Regions from separate parts of the Aurantimonas litoralis genome, predicted to be linked through region 2. Evidence: predicted binding sites of a transcription regulator. Region 2 holds the regulator's gene; the other holds the start of a gene.
What was found. Region 2 encodes HrcA, which represses chaperone genes, less so after heat shock. Its sites were predicted from a motif close to GTTAGCACTCNCNNNNNGNGAGTGCTAAC; they were not measured.
Positions count from the first base shown of each region.

Region 1: a site for HrcA is predicted at 1,584-1,612, ahead of groES (co-chaperone GroES). Genes of this name have one in related genera too.

Region 1 is NZ_JAPFBM010000002.1:424,247-431,872, forward strand. It holds gene N7I30_RS06765 (bifunctional riboflavin kinase/FAD synthetase) at 1-484, opposite strand, end outside; gene N7I30_RS06770 (TIGR01459 family HAD-type hydrolase) at 484-1,392, opposite strand; gene groES (co-chaperone GroES) at 1,675-1,971, shown strand; gene groL (chaperonin GroEL) at 2,055-3,710, shown strand; gene N7I30_RS06785 (RrF2 family transcriptional regulator) at 3,844-4,263, shown strand; gene N7I30_RS06790 (sulfite exporter TauE/SafE family protein) at 4,468-5,238, shown strand; gene N7I30_RS06795 (CsbD family protein) at 5,334-5,516, shown strand; gene N7I30_RS06800 ((2Fe-2S)-binding protein) at 5,789-6,247, shown strand; gene N7I30_RS06805 (xanthine dehydrogenase family protein molybdopterin-binding subunit) at 6,252-7,626, shown strand, end outside.
Region 2 is NZ_JAPFBM010000005.1:168,601-176,226, forward strand. It holds gene hemW (radical SAM family heme chaperone HemW) at 1-621, opposite strand, end outside; gene rdgB (RdgB/HAM1 family non-canonical purine NTP pyrophosphatase) at 618-1,262, opposite strand; gene rph (ribonuclease PH) at 1,259-1,984, opposite strand; gene hrcA (heat-inducible transcriptional repressor HrcA) at 2,223-3,332, shown strand; gene grpE (nucleotide exchange factor GrpE) at 3,454-4,182, shown strand; gene N7I30_RS12775 (DUF411 domain-containing protein) at 4,263-4,721, shown strand; gene folD (bifunctional methylenetetrahydrofolate dehydrogenase/methenyltetrahydrofolate cyclohydrolase FolD) at 4,777-5,697, opposite strand; gene N7I30_RS12785 (winged helix DNA-binding protein) at 5,878-6,438, opposite strand; gene N7I30_RS12790 (TRAP transporter large permease) at 6,441-7,626, opposite strand, start outside.

The sequences.
Region 1 (7,626 bases), on a different contig from region 2:
CGACGAAGGCCGGCACCAAGGTGGCGCCGAAGCCATGCATCCGGCCCGCCTCGGCCAGCGTCTTGGGCGTGCCGCCGCGCTTGGCGCCATAATGGAAATCGAAGCCGGCAACCACGTGATGGGCGCCCATCGCCTCGACCAGCACGGTCTCGACGAAGGCTTCCGGCGCGAGGCCGGCAAACTCGCGGGAGAACCCCTGTTCGACCACCGCGTCGAAGCCGAGCATCTCCAGGAGGCGCGCCTTCATCGGCGCCGGCGTCAGCCGCGCCACCGGCTGGTCGGGACGGAACACCGAGCGCGGATGCGGCTCGAAGGTCAGGCAGACGAGCGGCCGTCCTTCGGCCGCCGCGATGGTCCGGGCCTCTCCCAGGACGGCCTGATGGCCGCGATGCACGCCGTCGAAATTGCCCACCGCCACGACGGCGCCGCGCAGATCCGCCGGCACGTCCGCGACCGAGCCGAGACGCGCGATCGCGTCTGGCATCATGTCAGGGCAGCCATGAAGTAGCGCGCCGTCAGGCCGCGTTCCGACAGGACGGCGGCGACGGTCTGCGTCGCCGAATCCGCCGACGCCAGTTCCTCGCCATGGATGCCGTCGGTGATCAGCAGCGCGTCGGCGCCGAAATCATTGGCGCCCTTCACGTCGGTCATCAGCCCGTCGCCGATCGCCAGCACCCGCGACGAGGACCCCAGATCGAGGACGCGAGACGCAACGTCGTAGATCGGCCGGTGCGGCTTGCCGGCAAGGCGCACCGTGCCGCCGATCAGGCCGTAGTCGCGCGCCAGTGCGCCGGAGCACGGGATCAGCCGTTCGCCGCGATGCACGACGATGTCCGGATTGGCGCAGATCATCGGCAGGTCGAGCGCCTGCAGCCGTGCCAGCATGTCGGCATAGTCCGCCGGCGTCTCGATCTCGTCATTGTAAAGGCCCGTGACGATCACGGCCCTCGCGTCGGCCTCACCGACCAGATCGACGTCGATGCCGGCGAAGAGGTCGTAGTCGCGCTCCGGTCCGATATGGAAGACGGGTCCCGCGACATCGGCGATCAGGGCGCGCGTCGCGTCGCCGGAGGTGACGATGGCGTCATAGGCGTCGTGGGAGAAATCCATCGTGCCGAGCTGCGCGACGACCCCGGCCGACGGGCGCGGCGAGTTGGTCAGGAGCACCACCTTGACGCCCGCCGCACGCGCCGCCGTCAGCGCCGCCTCGGCGGCCGGATGCTTGACGACGCCATTGTGGACGACGCCCCAGACGTCGCAGAAGATCGCGTCATAGTCGCCGGCGATCTCGGCCAGCGCGGCGATCGGCCGGACGTCCCGCGGCGGTCGGACGGTATCCGTCCCGCGGCCGGTGTCGGAGAGAGAAGTTTCCATCGGTGTCCACGCTGCCATTGCCTGTCCCGTGCCGATAGAGGCGGCCTGCCGACCGGTCAAGGCGAAGCGCTGTCGCAAGCGCCTGCACCTGCCGCGTCAACCCCGCCCAGGGATGCCGGGCCGATCCCGCACGGCGATTAACGAAACTTCGATGACGCGATGCGCCGACCGCTTGACACCGCGCCGGCTGCGACACTATCTCCATCGTCGTTAGCACTCGCCCCAGGTGAGTGCCAGTTGTTCACGCCGGATGCCGAAAAGCGGGTCCGGCCATATCCGTCAACGAAGGGTTCAACGAACATGGCAGCTGTGAATTTCCGTCCTCTGCACGACCGCGTCGTGGTCCGTCGGGTGGAATCCGAAGCCAAGACGGCTGGCGGCATCATCATTCCGGACACCGCCAAGGAGAAGCCGCAGGAAGGCGAGATCGTCGCCGTCGGTTCCGGTGCTCGTGACGATTCGGGCAAGGTCGTGCCGCTGGACGTAAAGGCGGGCGATCGCGTCCTCTTCGGCAAGTGGTCGGGCACCGAGGTCAAGCTGAACGGCGAAGACTTCCTGATCATGAAGGAATCCGACATCATGGGCGTCGTCGCCTGATCAGGCGCCTGCGATTTCCGTAATTCCACGAAACTTCGAAACGGCGCGGCCTGATCAGATGGCGCGCCCGGGAGAATACGAACATGGCAGCTAAAGAAGTAAAGTTCGGCCGCGACGCACGTGAGCGCATGCTGCGTGGCGTCGACATTCTTGCCGACGCGGTCAAGGTGACCCTCGGCCCGAAGGGTCGTAACGTCGTCATCGACAAGTCCTTCGGCGCCCCGCGCATCACCAAGGACGGTGTCTCGGTCGCCAAGGAGATCGAGCTCGAGGACAAGTTCGAGAACATGGGCGCCCAGATGGTGCGCGAAGTGGCCTCGAAGACCAACGACAAGGCCGGTGACGGCACGACCACCGCGACGGTTCTCGCCCAGGCGATCGTCCGCGAGGGTGCCAAGGCCGTTGCCGCCGGCATGAACCCGATGGACGTCAAGCGCGGCATCGACGCGGCCGTCCTGAAGGTCGTCGAGGCTCTCGGCGTTGCCGCCCGCTCGATCGACACCTCGGACGAAGTCGCCCAGGTCGGCACCATCTCCGCCAATGGCGAGAAGGAAATCGGCGAGATGATCGCCTCGGCCATGCAGAAGGTCGGCAACGAGGGTGTCATCACCGTCGAGGAAGCCAAGACCGCCGAGACCGAGCTCGAAGTCGTCGAAGGCATGCAGTTCGACCGCGGCTACCTGTCGCCGTACTTCGTGACCAACCCGGAGAAGATGGTCGCCGAGCTCGAGGATTGCTACATCCTCCTGCACGAGAAGAAGCTCTCCAACCTCCAGGCGCTGCTGCCGGTCCTCGAGTCCGTCGTGCAGTCCTCCAAGCCGCTCCTCATCATCGCCGAGGACGTCGAGGGCGAGGCCCTGGCCACGCTGGTCGTCAACAAGCTGCGTGGCGGCCTGAAGATCGCGGCCGTCAAGGCACCGGGCTTCGGCGATCGCCGCAAGGCCATGCTCGAGGACATCGCCGTCCTGACCGGCGGTACGGTCATCTCCGAGGACGTCGGCATCAAGCTCGAGAACGTCACCCTCGACATGCTCGGCCGCGCCAAGAAGGTCTCGATCACCAAGGAAAACACCACCATCGTCGATGGTGCCGGTGAGAAGACCCAGATCGAAGCCCGCGTTGGCCAGATCAAGGGTCAGATCGAGGAGACCACCTCGGACTACGACCGCGAGAAGCTCCAGGAGCGTCTCGCCAAGCTCGCAGGCGGCGTCGCCGTCATCCGCGTCGGCGGTGCGACGGAAGTCGAAGTCAAGGAGAAGAAGGATCGCGTCGACGACGCCCTCAACGCGACCCGTGCGGCCGTCGAAGAAGGCATCGTGGCCGGTGGTGGCGTCGCGCTGCTGCGCGCTTCGAACGCCGTCACCATCAAGGGCATCAATGCCGACCAGGACGCCGGCATCGCCATCGTCCGCAAGGCGCTTCAGGCTCCGATCCGTCAGATCGTCCAGAACGCCGGTGCGGAAGGCTCGATCATCGTGGGCAAGATCCTCGAGAACGAGTCCCTGTCCTTCGGCTACAACGCCGCGACGGGCGAGTATGGCGACATGATCCAGATGGGCATCGTCGATCCGGTCAAGGTCGTTCGCTCGGCTCTCCAGGACGCGGCATCGGTCGCCGGCCTGCTGGTCACCACCGAAGCCATGATCTCGGAGGCTCCGAAGAAGGAGTCGGCCGGCGGTGGCGGCGGCATGCCCGGCGGCATGGGCGGCATGGGTGGCATGGGCGGTATGGACTTCTAAGAAGTCCGAACCGGCCGGACATTCATCCGGACTATCGAGGGGCTCGGCATCGCCGGGCCCCTTTTTCGTGCGCCCTGCCCGCATCCGGCAGCACCGGCTTGCCCGGCCGCGCCCGCCTTGCGATAGACATGCCATGATCTCGCAGCGCGCCCGCTACGCCATCCGCTCCCTGAGGAACATCGCGCCGCGGGCCGCGCCCGTGTCGGCCGCCGTCATCGCCGCCGAAGAGCAGATTCCGCGCAAGTTTCTCGAAGCGATCCTGGCCGAGCTGAAACAGGCGGGCCTTCTCGTCAGCCTGCGGGGGGCGCGTGGCGGCTACCGCCTGGCGCGGCCCGGCGACGAGATCAGCTTCGCCGATGTCCTGCGCGTCGTGGACGGTCCGCTGGCGCTGGCCCCTTGCGCGTCCCGCACCGCCTATCGCCGCTGCGAGGATTGCCGCGACGTGGAGACCTGCGAGACCCGCACCGCGCTTCTGGCGGTGCGCGACGCCACGGCCGCCATTCTGGAAGCTAAGCATTTCGGCGATGGGGACCGGGCCGACGATCCCGTCTAGGCCGGGATGCGCCCCATCCGCCCCGGCGTCCGCCCAGGCATATGCGGTCACACCGCGCGCCGCGGGCGTCGAAGATGTCCGATCTCATGGGTCGGCGAAATACGCACAGGATGTGCGCGCGGCAGCCCCTCCGCCGAACTTCTATTCCTATCCACGAGATAGGAATAAGATAGCCTGATCCGGTCTCCAACGACCGGGTCTTCCATGAGCGACTTCCTCCTGTTTCTTGCCGTCGGCTTCCTCGCCCAGCTCGTCGATGGCGCGCTCGGCATGGCCTACGGCATCGTCTCCTCCACCGTGCTCCTGTCCTTCGGCGTCGCGCCCGCCGCGGCCTCGGCCTCGGTCCACACGGCCGAACTCTTCACCACCGCGGCGTCGGGCACCGCGCATCTCGCCAACCGCAATGTCGACTGGAAGCTGTTCTGGCGCCTCGTGCCCCTCGGCATTCTCGGCGGCGTTCTCGGCACCTACGTCCTGACCAGCATCTCCGGCAGTATTCTGCGCCCCTATGTCGGCGCCTATCTGGCGGTGATCGGCGTCTATCTCCTCGTCCGCTCGTTCCGGAAGATCCCCAGCAGGCCGGTCTCGCCCGCGACCTCCATGCCGCTGGCCGCCTGCGGCGGCTTCCTCGACGCGGTCGGCGGCGGCGGCTGGGGACCGATCGTAACCTCCGGCCTGCTCGGCGCCGGCGGCCAGCCGCGCTACGTCATCGGCACCGTCAACACGGCCGAGTTCCTCGTCACCCTCTCGGTCTCGCTGACCTTCGTCTTCGCGCTCGTCACCGGACATTGGGACGAGGCCGGCGATCTGACGACCCACGGCCTCGCCATTCTCGGCCTGATCGTTGGCGGCGTCGCAGCGGCGCCCTTCGCCGGCGTGATCGTGCGCCGGATCCCCGAGACGGCCCTGTTGCGCATCGTCGGCCTTCTCGTCTGCGGCCTGGCCATCACGCAGATCGTCGGCCTCATACGCTGAACCCGCCGCAGTTTTCCCGGAACAACCGCACCCGAAAGCCGTTTGGATATCGAAGCTTGGCAGACACTGCCGGCAACGAAGCAAAGGAATGTCCAATGGTCGACAAGAACGAAGTCAAGGGTGCCGCCACCGAAGCCGGTGGCAAGCTCAAGCAGGCTGCCGGCGACCTGACCGGCAACGAGCGCCTGAAGGGCGAGGGTGCGGCCGACGAAGTCGAAGGCAAGACCCAGAAGAATTACGGCAAGGTCAAGGACGCGGTTAACGACCAGACCAGCTGATCGCGCTACAAGCCGAAGACGCTTCGAGAGGCCGTCCCCATGGGGCGGCCTTTTTCATGTGCGGAATCCCGCCGCACGTCGCACCATTGGGCCCCGCGTGACGCACTGTGTGCGCCGCAGCAATTCCAACCCCTCCTCCCCTCTCGACGACGGTGCGGACACCCGATTGTGGTTGCCGTTTCCCGTTGTTCGGCTATTTTGGAATCAATCCAAATCATGACGGAGCCGCGTGGCGGCACCTGCCTGACCGGCCGCCCTGAAGGAGGCTTCCCTTGATCAGTTTCACACTCAACGGCGAACAGAAGACGTTCGACGGCGATCCCGACACGCCCCTGCTCTGGGTCATCCGTGACGCCGAGCGCCTGACCGGCACCAAATATGGCTGCGGCATCGCCCAGTGCGGCGCCTGCACCGTGCATCTCGACGGCATGACCCGGCGCTCCTGCATCACGCCGATCTCCACCGTCGACGGCTCCAGCGTCACCACCATCGAGGGCGTCGAGGGTGCGGAAGCGGAGGCCGTGCAGGCCGCCTGGACCGCCATCGACGTGCCGCAATGCGGCTATTGCCAGTCCGGACAGATCATGTCGGCCGTCTCGCTGCTGCAGTTCAATCCGACGCCGAGCGACGAGGACATCGACAACGCCATGGCCGGCAACATCTGCCGCTGCGCCACCTATCAACGCATCCGCCAGGCGATCCACGACGCCTCCGACACGCTGGAGGGCTGATCCCATGGGTATCCAGACCATCAACCCGACCCGCCGCAACTTCCTGATCGGCACCGGTCTCGTCATCGGCGTGGCGCTGGCCTCGCGGACGAAGGCCGCCGCTGCCCTGATCCAGGGCGCGCCGGCCGGTCCCGCCGGCCCGGCGAGCGAGTTCAACGCCTTCGTGCGCATCGCGCCGGACAGCACGGTCACGGTCCTGTCGAAGCATATCGAGTTCGGCCAGGGTCCCTATACGGGCCTGACCACGCTGGTCGCCGAGGAACTCGACGCCGACTGGAGCCAGATGCGCGCCGCCGCGGCGCCCGCGGACGAGACCTACAAGAACCTCGCTTTCGGCCTGCAGGGCACCGGCGGGTCCACGTCGATCGCCAATTCCTACGAGCAGATGCGCAAGGCCGGCGCCACGGCACGGGCCATGCTGGTCGCCGCAGCGGCCGAGGAATGGGGCGTACCGGCCGAGGAGATCACCGTCTCCAAGGGTCGCATCGCCCATGCGGCCTCCGGCAAGGAGTCCGGCTTCGGCGAACTCGCCGACAAGGCCGCCACCATGGATGCGCCGTCCGATCCGGCCCTCAAGGACCCGAAGGACTTCGTCCTGATCGGCACCGACCGGCCGAAGCTCGACACGCCGGAAAAGACCAACGGCAAGGCGGTCTTCACCCTCGACGTGCTCGCCGACAACATGATGATCGCCATGGTCGCGCATCCGGCCCATTTCGGCGCCACGGTGCAGAGCTTCGACGATACGGCGGCCCGCCAGATCCCCGGCGTCGTCGACATCCAGCAGATCCCGCAGGGCATCGCGGTCTATGCCGAGAACACCTATGCCGCCCTGAAGGCGCGCGATGCGCTGAAGATCGTCTGGGACCTGACCACCGCCGAGTCGCGCTCCAGCGAGGAGATCTACGAGGACTACCGCGCGCTGTTCTCCGGCGAAGGGCTCGAGGCGGCGAATGAAGGCGACGTCGACGGCGCCTCCTCGGCGAACGGCATCACCACGATGCACTCCGACCTCGTCTTCCCCTTCCTCGCCCATGCCCCGATGGAGCCGCTCGACGCGGTGCTGATCAAGCAGGAAGACGGCTCGATCGACTGCTACAACGGCTCGCAATTCCCCGGCCAGGACAAGGCTGCGATCGCCGAGGTCTGCGGCGTCGACGCGTCGAAGGTGCGGGTGAACATGCAGCTCGCCGGCGGCAGCTTCGGCCGCCGCGCCCAGTTCGGCTCGCCCTACATGCGCGAGGCGTCAGCCGCCTTCAAGGCGTCCGGCATGGACCGTCCGATCAAGCACATGTGGACCCGCGAGGACGACATCCGCGGCGGCTTCTACCGCCCGATCTACGTCCACGCGATCAAGGGCGCGATCGATTCCGAGGGCA
Region 2 (7,626 bases):
CGACAGATGATCGGCGGCGAGATCGATCGCCTGGTTCAGCTCGCTTTCCCAGGCCGCGACGGTCTGGTCGGGCCGGGCATAGATCAGGTCGAAGGACAGGCGCGGGAAGATCTCGCGGGCAAGACCGATGGCGTGCAGCGCCTGGTCGACGCTGTGCAGCCGGCCGAGAAGTCTAAGGTCGCGGTCGTTCAAGGCCTGCACGCCGAGCGACACCCGATTGACGCCGGCCTCGCGATAGCCGCGGAACCGCTCCGCCTCGACGCTCGACGGATTGGCCTCCAGCGTGATCTCGGCGCCGTCGGCGATCGTCCAGTTGGCGGCCACGGCATCGAGGATCCGGCCGACCGTCGCCGGCTCCATCAGCGACGGCGTACCACCGCCCAAAAAGACCGAGGTGACCGTTTCACCCGCCGAGCGGCGGGCCATCTCGGCCAGTTCCCGCTCGAAGGCCGCCGCATAGCGTTCCTGGTCCACCGGCTTGTGGCGGACATGGCTGTTGAAGTCGCAATACGGGCATTTGGCCGCGCAGAACGGCCAATGCACATAGACGCCGAACCCCGGCGCGCGCGATTGCGGCTCGAAGGCGAGAACGTCACGGCCTGGGCGGGAATGGATCGTCATTCGACTCCGAGTGCGTCGCGCGCGAATTTCTGGAATGCCCGGGCCCGATGCGACATGGCGGTCGGCTGGCCGGGCTTCCAGGCGTGTTTTTCCGCCGACATCATCTCGCCGAAGGTCCGGTCGCTGCCGTCGGGCAGGAAGATCGGATCGTAGCCGAAGCCGAGCTCGCCGCGCGGCGGCCAGACGATGGTCCCCTCGACCTCGCCGCGGAAGAGATGCGTGCCGCCGGCCGGATCCGCAAGGCACAGAACCGCGACGAATTTCGCCCGGCGCTGCTCCGGCGTCGTGGCGCCGGCCGCCTGCAGCTTTTCCTCGACATTGCGCATTGCCATGGCGAAATCGCGATCCGGGCCGCCCCATCGCGCCGAATAGATGCCGGGATCGCCGTTCAGCGCGTCGATGGCGATGCCGGAATCGTCCGACAGCGACACGAGACCGGTGGCGCGCATGGCGGCCAGTGCCTTGAGCTCGGCATTGGCCTCGAAGGTCGTGCCGGTCTCTTCGGGATCCTCGAGGCCCTTGTCCTTCGCCGAGGTCACCTCGAAGCCGAAGGGCTCCATCAGCTCGCGGATTTCCCAGATCTTTCCGATGTTGTGGCTGGCGACGAGAAGCGGGCCGTCCTTCGGGTCGAGACGTTTCATTGCGCGGCCTCGATGGCCTGGCGCTGCATGCCGACGAGATCGTTGATCCCCTTGCGGGCGAGATCGAGGAGCTTGAGGAACTCGTCCTGCGAGAACGGCGTGCCTTCGGCGGTGCCCTGGATCTCGACGATGCCGCCGGAGCCGGTCATGACGAAATTGGCGTCGGTCTCGGCGGTGGAATCCTCCGGGTAGTCGAGGTCGAGCACCGGCTCGCCCTTGTAGATGCCGCAGGAGATCGCCGCGACGTGGTCCTTCAGCACCTTGGCCGGATCGACCATGGCGCGCTGGCCCATCCAGGCGAGGCAGTCGGCCAGTGCCACGTAGCCGCCGGTGATCGCCGCCGTGCGGGTGCCGCCATCGGCCTGGATGACGTCGCAATCCACGGTGATCTGGCGCTCGCCCAGCGCCTGCAGGTCGACGACGGCGCGCAGGCTGCGGCCGACGAGGCGCTGGATTTCCTGGGTGCGGCCCGACTGCTTGCCGGACGCTGCCTCGCGGCGCATCCGGTCGCCCGTGGCGCGCGGCAGCATGCCGTATTCGGCCGTCACCCAGCCCTTGCCGGAATTCTTCAGCCAGCCCGGCACGCGCTCTTCAAGGCTCGCCGTGCACAGGACATGGGTGTCGCCGAACCGGACGAGGCACGAGCCTTCGGCGTGACGCGAGTAGTTCCGCTCGAGGCTGACGGGCCGCAATTCGTCGAAGGCGCGTTTGGATGGCCGCATGATGAGGTCCTGACAATCGGTCCTGGAGAAGGGAATAGATGCTTCGGGTTGCGCCGGGCTTGTATCGGCGATGACCCGGCGGATCAAAGATTTTCGCGTCGCCGTCATGGCGGGGCGCCGCGCCATGGCGGAAGATCGCCTGGAAACGTGCTTGCGCGGAGGGGGATCGCGGCCGGACGGCTTGGCGAGGGCCCATGCATTCCCTATAGTCCGGTCATGCGGGAAACGATGCGACGCCATGACTGAATTCCGTTTGCCTGTCAGCGATTTGGCTTCCGGAGCACTGCCGCTGGACGAGCGCTCGCGGGAGATCTTCCGGCTGATCGTCGAAAGCTATCTCGACATCGGCGAGCCGGTGGGCTCGCGCATGCTGTCGCGGCTCCTGACCAACGCGCTGTCGCCGGCCTCGATCCGCAACGTGATGAGCGATCTGGAAGCGCTCGGCCTGATCTACGCGCCGCATGTCAGTGCCGGACGCATGCCGACCGAACTGGGCCTGCGCTTCTTCGTCGACGCCTTTCTGGAAGTCGGCGATCTCGGCTCCTCCGAGCGCGAGGAGATCGAGGAAAAGGTGCGCGTGTCGGGTGACGGCCGCCCGTTCGAATCGCTTCTGACCGAGGCGAGCCAGCTTCTGTCCGGCCTGTCGCGCGGCGCCGGCATCGTGCTCACCTCCAAGGCCGATCTGCGCCTCAAGCATATCGAGTTCATCCGGCTGGAGCCGACGCGGGCGCTGGCGGTGCTGGTCGGCGCCAATGGCGAGGTGGAGAACCGCATTCTCGACCTGCCGGCCGGCGTCACCGCCTCGCAGCTCGTCGAGGCCGGAAACTTCCTCAACGCCCATATCGTCGGCCGCACGCTGGGCGAGGCGAGCGAGGAAATTGCCCGGCTGAAGGACGACACGTCCAGCGCCCTCGATCTCCTGTCGCGCCAGCTCGTCGAAAAGGGGCTGGCGGTCTGGTCCGGCGCCTCGGCCGACCAGCCGGCGCGGCTGATCGTGCGCGGTCGCGCAAATCTTCTGGAGAACGTCACCGCATCCGAGGACATCGAGCGGCTGCGCCTGCTCTTCGACGACCTCGAGACCAAGAGCGGCATCATCGAGCTTCTGGGCCTTGCCGAGAAGGGCAATGGCGTGCGGATCTTCATCGGGTCGGAGAACAAGCTGTTCTCTCTGTCCGGATCCTCGCTGGTGGTCGCCCCCTATCAGGGCGGCGGCGAGAGCGTCATCGGCGCGGTGGGCGTGATCGGTCCGACCCGGCTCAACTACAAGCGCATTGTGCCGATGGTGGACTATACCGCGCGCATCGTATCGCGGCTTCTGACCTCGGGCGCGGCTGCCCGCGAGGCTTGATTTTCCGTCCCGTCAATTCGATATGCGGCGCGACAACGATTTTCCGCCGCGCTGCGCGGTTCGCATGGGAACTCCCACCGCCGGACTTGCGCAGCCAGGCCCCGACACGAGGTGATGACGCATGAGCGATACCGGCAAGCGCGAACACGACGAAGCCCGCAACCGGGCGGCTGACCCGGCCGCCCGCGATCGCGCCGACCCGGCGAGCGAGGCCGAGGCGCGGCGCGCGGCGGCCAATGCCAATGCCGAGGGCAGCGGCTATGCGGACGCCGCCAGCGGCTTTGCCGACGCCGATGCGGCCGCCAGCGCCGATGCCGAACGCATCGCCGCGCTGGAAGCCGAGAACGCCGACGTCAAGGATCGCTTGCTGCGGCTGGCCGCCGACATGGAAAACCTGCGCCGGCGGACCGAGCGCGAGGTCAAGGATGCGCGCACCTATGCGGTGACCGGCTTTGCCCGCGAGATCCTGTCGGTCGCCGACAATCTGCGCCGCGCGCTGGAAGCCGTGCCGGCCGAAGCCAAGGCCGATGGCGAGGGTGGTCTGGCCGGTCTCATCGACGGCGTCGAGGTGACCGAGCGGTCGCTGCTCAGCACGCTGGAGAAGCACGGCGTCAAGAAGCTCGACCCGGAAGGCCAGCGCTTCGACCCGAATTTCCATCAGGCGATGTTCGAGATTCCGAACACCGAAGTGCCGAACGGCACCGTCCTGCAGGTCGTGCAGGCGGGCTATGCCATTGGCGAGCGCGTGCTGCGCCCGGCCATGGTCGGCGTCTCCAAGGGCGGGCCGAAGGCCTCTGCCGCCAAGGCCGAGGCGGACGCCGCCCCGCAGGACGCCGGCGACACCATCTGATCGCCACAAAGCCGGCCGACGCTTTTCCGTATCGCGGGGACCAGTTCGCGATACGGATGCCAGGCAAGAACAGGCGACTTATGACGAAGACGATCCTCCCGCTCGCGGTTTCGGCCGGACTGCTCGTGCTCGGCACGCTGGCGGCCAAGGCCGATCACGCCGATCGGCATATGTCGGTCTGGAAGTCGCCGAGCTGCGGCTGCTGCGAGGCCTGGACGGACATTGCCCGCGCCCATGGCTTCGACGTTACCGTCACGAACACCGACGAACTGACCCCGATCAAGCGTGCGGCGAAGGTACCGGCGGCGATGGAAGGGTGCCACACGGCCAGGATCGACGGCTATGTCATCGAGGGCCATGTGCCGATGGATGCGATCGACCGGCTCCTCGCCGAGCGTCCCGCCCTGGCCGGCCTGTCGGCGCCGGGCATGCCGATGGGCTCGCCCGGCATGGGCGACGATCCGGATGCCCGCTACGACGTCTACGGCTTCGGCGGCGAAGGCGGTCCGACCGTCTATCAGGCTGTCGGCGCCCGCTGACCGGCCGCCAATTTCTGACAGGACAGGGCGTCGCGCCTGATCCTGGTGGCCCGGCTCAGAAGCGCGGCGGCGTGCGACCGGCGGCGCGGCAGGCCGCCACCAGCGTGTTGGCCATCAGCATGGCGATGGTCATCGGCCCGACGCCGCCCGGCACCGGCGTGATCGCCGCGGCCTTCTGCGAGGCGGCCTCGAACGCCACATCGCCCACCAGCCGGGTCTTCGCCGAGCCGTCCGGATTGTTGCCCTTCTCGGGGGCATCAATCCGGTTGATGCCGACATCGATGACCACGGCACCCTCCTTCACATAGTCCGCGCCGATCATCTCGGGCCGGCCGACGGCTGCGACCAGGATATCCGCGTTCCGGCAAAGAGCGGGCAGGTCCTTCGTGCGCGAATGGGCGATGGTCACGGTGGCGTTGGCGGCGAGGAGAAGCTGCGCCATCGGCTTGCCGACGATGTTGGAGCGGCCGACGATCACCGCGTTGAGGCCCGACAGATCGTCGCCGAGAACGTCGCGGATCAGGATCATCGAGCCGGCCGGCGTGCAGGGCACGAAGGCCTCGTCGATCGCGCCGGTGGACAGCCGCCCGATATTGACGAGGTGGAAACCGTCGACGTCCTTGTCGGCGTCGATGGCCTGGATCACCTTGCCCTCGTCGATCTGCTGCGGCAGCGGCAGCTGGACGAGAATGCCGTGGATCTCGGGATCGGCGTTGAGCTCGGCGATCAGCTCGAGCAGCGCCGCTTCGGACGTGTCGGTATCGAGCACGTGCTTGACCGACTTGAAGCCGCATTCGACCGCGCGCTTGGCCTTGGAGCCGACATAGACCTGGCTGGCCGGGTCCTCGCCGACGATCACCACGGCCAGTCCGGGCTGAAGGCCCGTCTCGGCGGTCAGGGACGTCGTTGCCGCCGTGACCTCCTCGATGATCCGCGCCGCGCGCGCCTTGCCGTCGATCCGCCGTGCTTCGGCCATGGTGCCGTATCCTTCCTGTCCGCGGTGCCGTCAGGGTCTCTTATGGCAGAAGGCAGCGATGGGAAAAGGCCCGCATCGCTGCACGCGTCCCGCGGTGCGGCGCGAGCAGTCCAGTCCGGCGGCGATGTCTATCGCATTGGCAAGCGGTGAACGCCGAGCCGAGACCGGTCTTCGGTCCTTCTACAAACTCGCCGCGGTGCGGGCCGCCTGGTCGTAATGGCCCGACAGGACGCGCAGAAGGCGGGCAACGTTGGTCATGGCCTCGGGGGAAATGCCGAGTTCCTCGGCGCCGGAGACGAGGATGCGTTCGCGCAGGTCCTTGTAGCGGCGGCAGGCGGTCTCGCCCTCGGGGGTGATCGTGATCAGCCGTTCCTTGCCGGCTTTCTCGCGCGCCACCAGCCCCTTCGCCTCCAGCTTGCGGATCGCATAGGTCGCCAGATGCGTGTCCTCGATGCCCAGGACGAGGCAGATGTCGGCGAGGCGCTTGGGCTTGCCGCGATGGGTGACCGTGTGGAGGACGAGGATTTCCGTCGCCGTCAGGCCGGGCTGGCCGGCCGCCGTCATGCAGCGGATCATCCAGCGCTCGAAGGCATGGTTGGCGAGGATCATCCCGAACTCGACCTCCGACAGCGCCGGCATGGCGCCGTCGGCCAGGTGCGCCGAGGAGACGATCGGCCCGAAACCGGCCGGTCCTGTTGGCGGCGTGACTTCGGGACTGGTGTCGTCGGTGTCCGCGGCCATGGTCAGCCTCCGGAGAACATCGTGCGGGGCAGGTAGAGCGCGAGATCGGGGAACACCGCCAGCAGCACCACCATCAGCGCCAGGAGGCCGAAGAAGGGCGCCGTGGCGGCGGCGATCCTGAAGATGTTCTGACCGGTCAGGCCCTGGATGACGAAGAGGTTGAAGCCGACCGGCGGCGTAATCTGGGCCATCTCCACGACGATGACGAGATAGATGCCAAACCATACGAGGTCGAAGCCGGCCTGGGTTACCAGCGGCATGATCACCGAAGTGGTCAGCACCACCATGGAGATGCCGTCGAGGAAGCAGCCGAGCACCATGAAGAACACCGTCAGCGCCGCCAGCAGCGCGAAGGGGGACAGGTCGAGCGAGCCGATCCAGGTGGCCAGTTCCCGCGGCAGGCCGGTGAAGCCCATGGCGGTGGTGACCACCGCCGCGCCGGCGAGGATGAAGGCGATCATCGCCGACACCCGCGTCGCCGCCATCAGGCCCTCGCGGAAACTCTGCCAGTTCAGCGCGTTCTGGGCCCTTGCGATGACCAGCGCCAGGATGACGCCGATCACCGCCGCCTCGGTCGGCGAGGCGATGCCGCCATAGATCGAGCCGATGACGCCGGCGATCAGCAGGATGGTCGGCAGGATGCGGCCGAGCGAGCGAAAGGCGCTTTCCTCGACGATGACGTCGGCCGCAGCCGGGATCAGCGAGGGCTTCAGCGTGGTGATGAGCGCCACATAGCCCATGAACAACAGTGCCAGCACGATGCCCGGCACGACGCCGGCGATGAACAGCCGGGCGATCGATTCCTCCACGGCCGCGCCATAGACGATGAGGATGATCGAGGGCGGGATCAGCAGGCCCAGCGTGCCCGAGCCGGCCAGCGAACCCATGGCGATGCGCTCGTCATAGCCCCGCTCCTTCAGTTCCGGCAGCGAGATCTTGCCGATGGTCTGGGTGGTGGCGGCCGAAGAACCGGAGATCGCCGCGAAGATGGCGCAGCCGACAATGTTGACGTGAATCAGCCGGCCCGGCAGCCGCCGCATCAGCGGCGCGAGCCCGGCGAAGAGGTCCTCCGACAGTTTGGAGCGGAACAGGATTTCGCCCATCCAGATGAACATCGGCAGGGCGGTGAGGTCCCACGACGTCGAGGCGGACCAGAAGGAGGTGGCAAGGATCTGCGCGTCGGGCAGC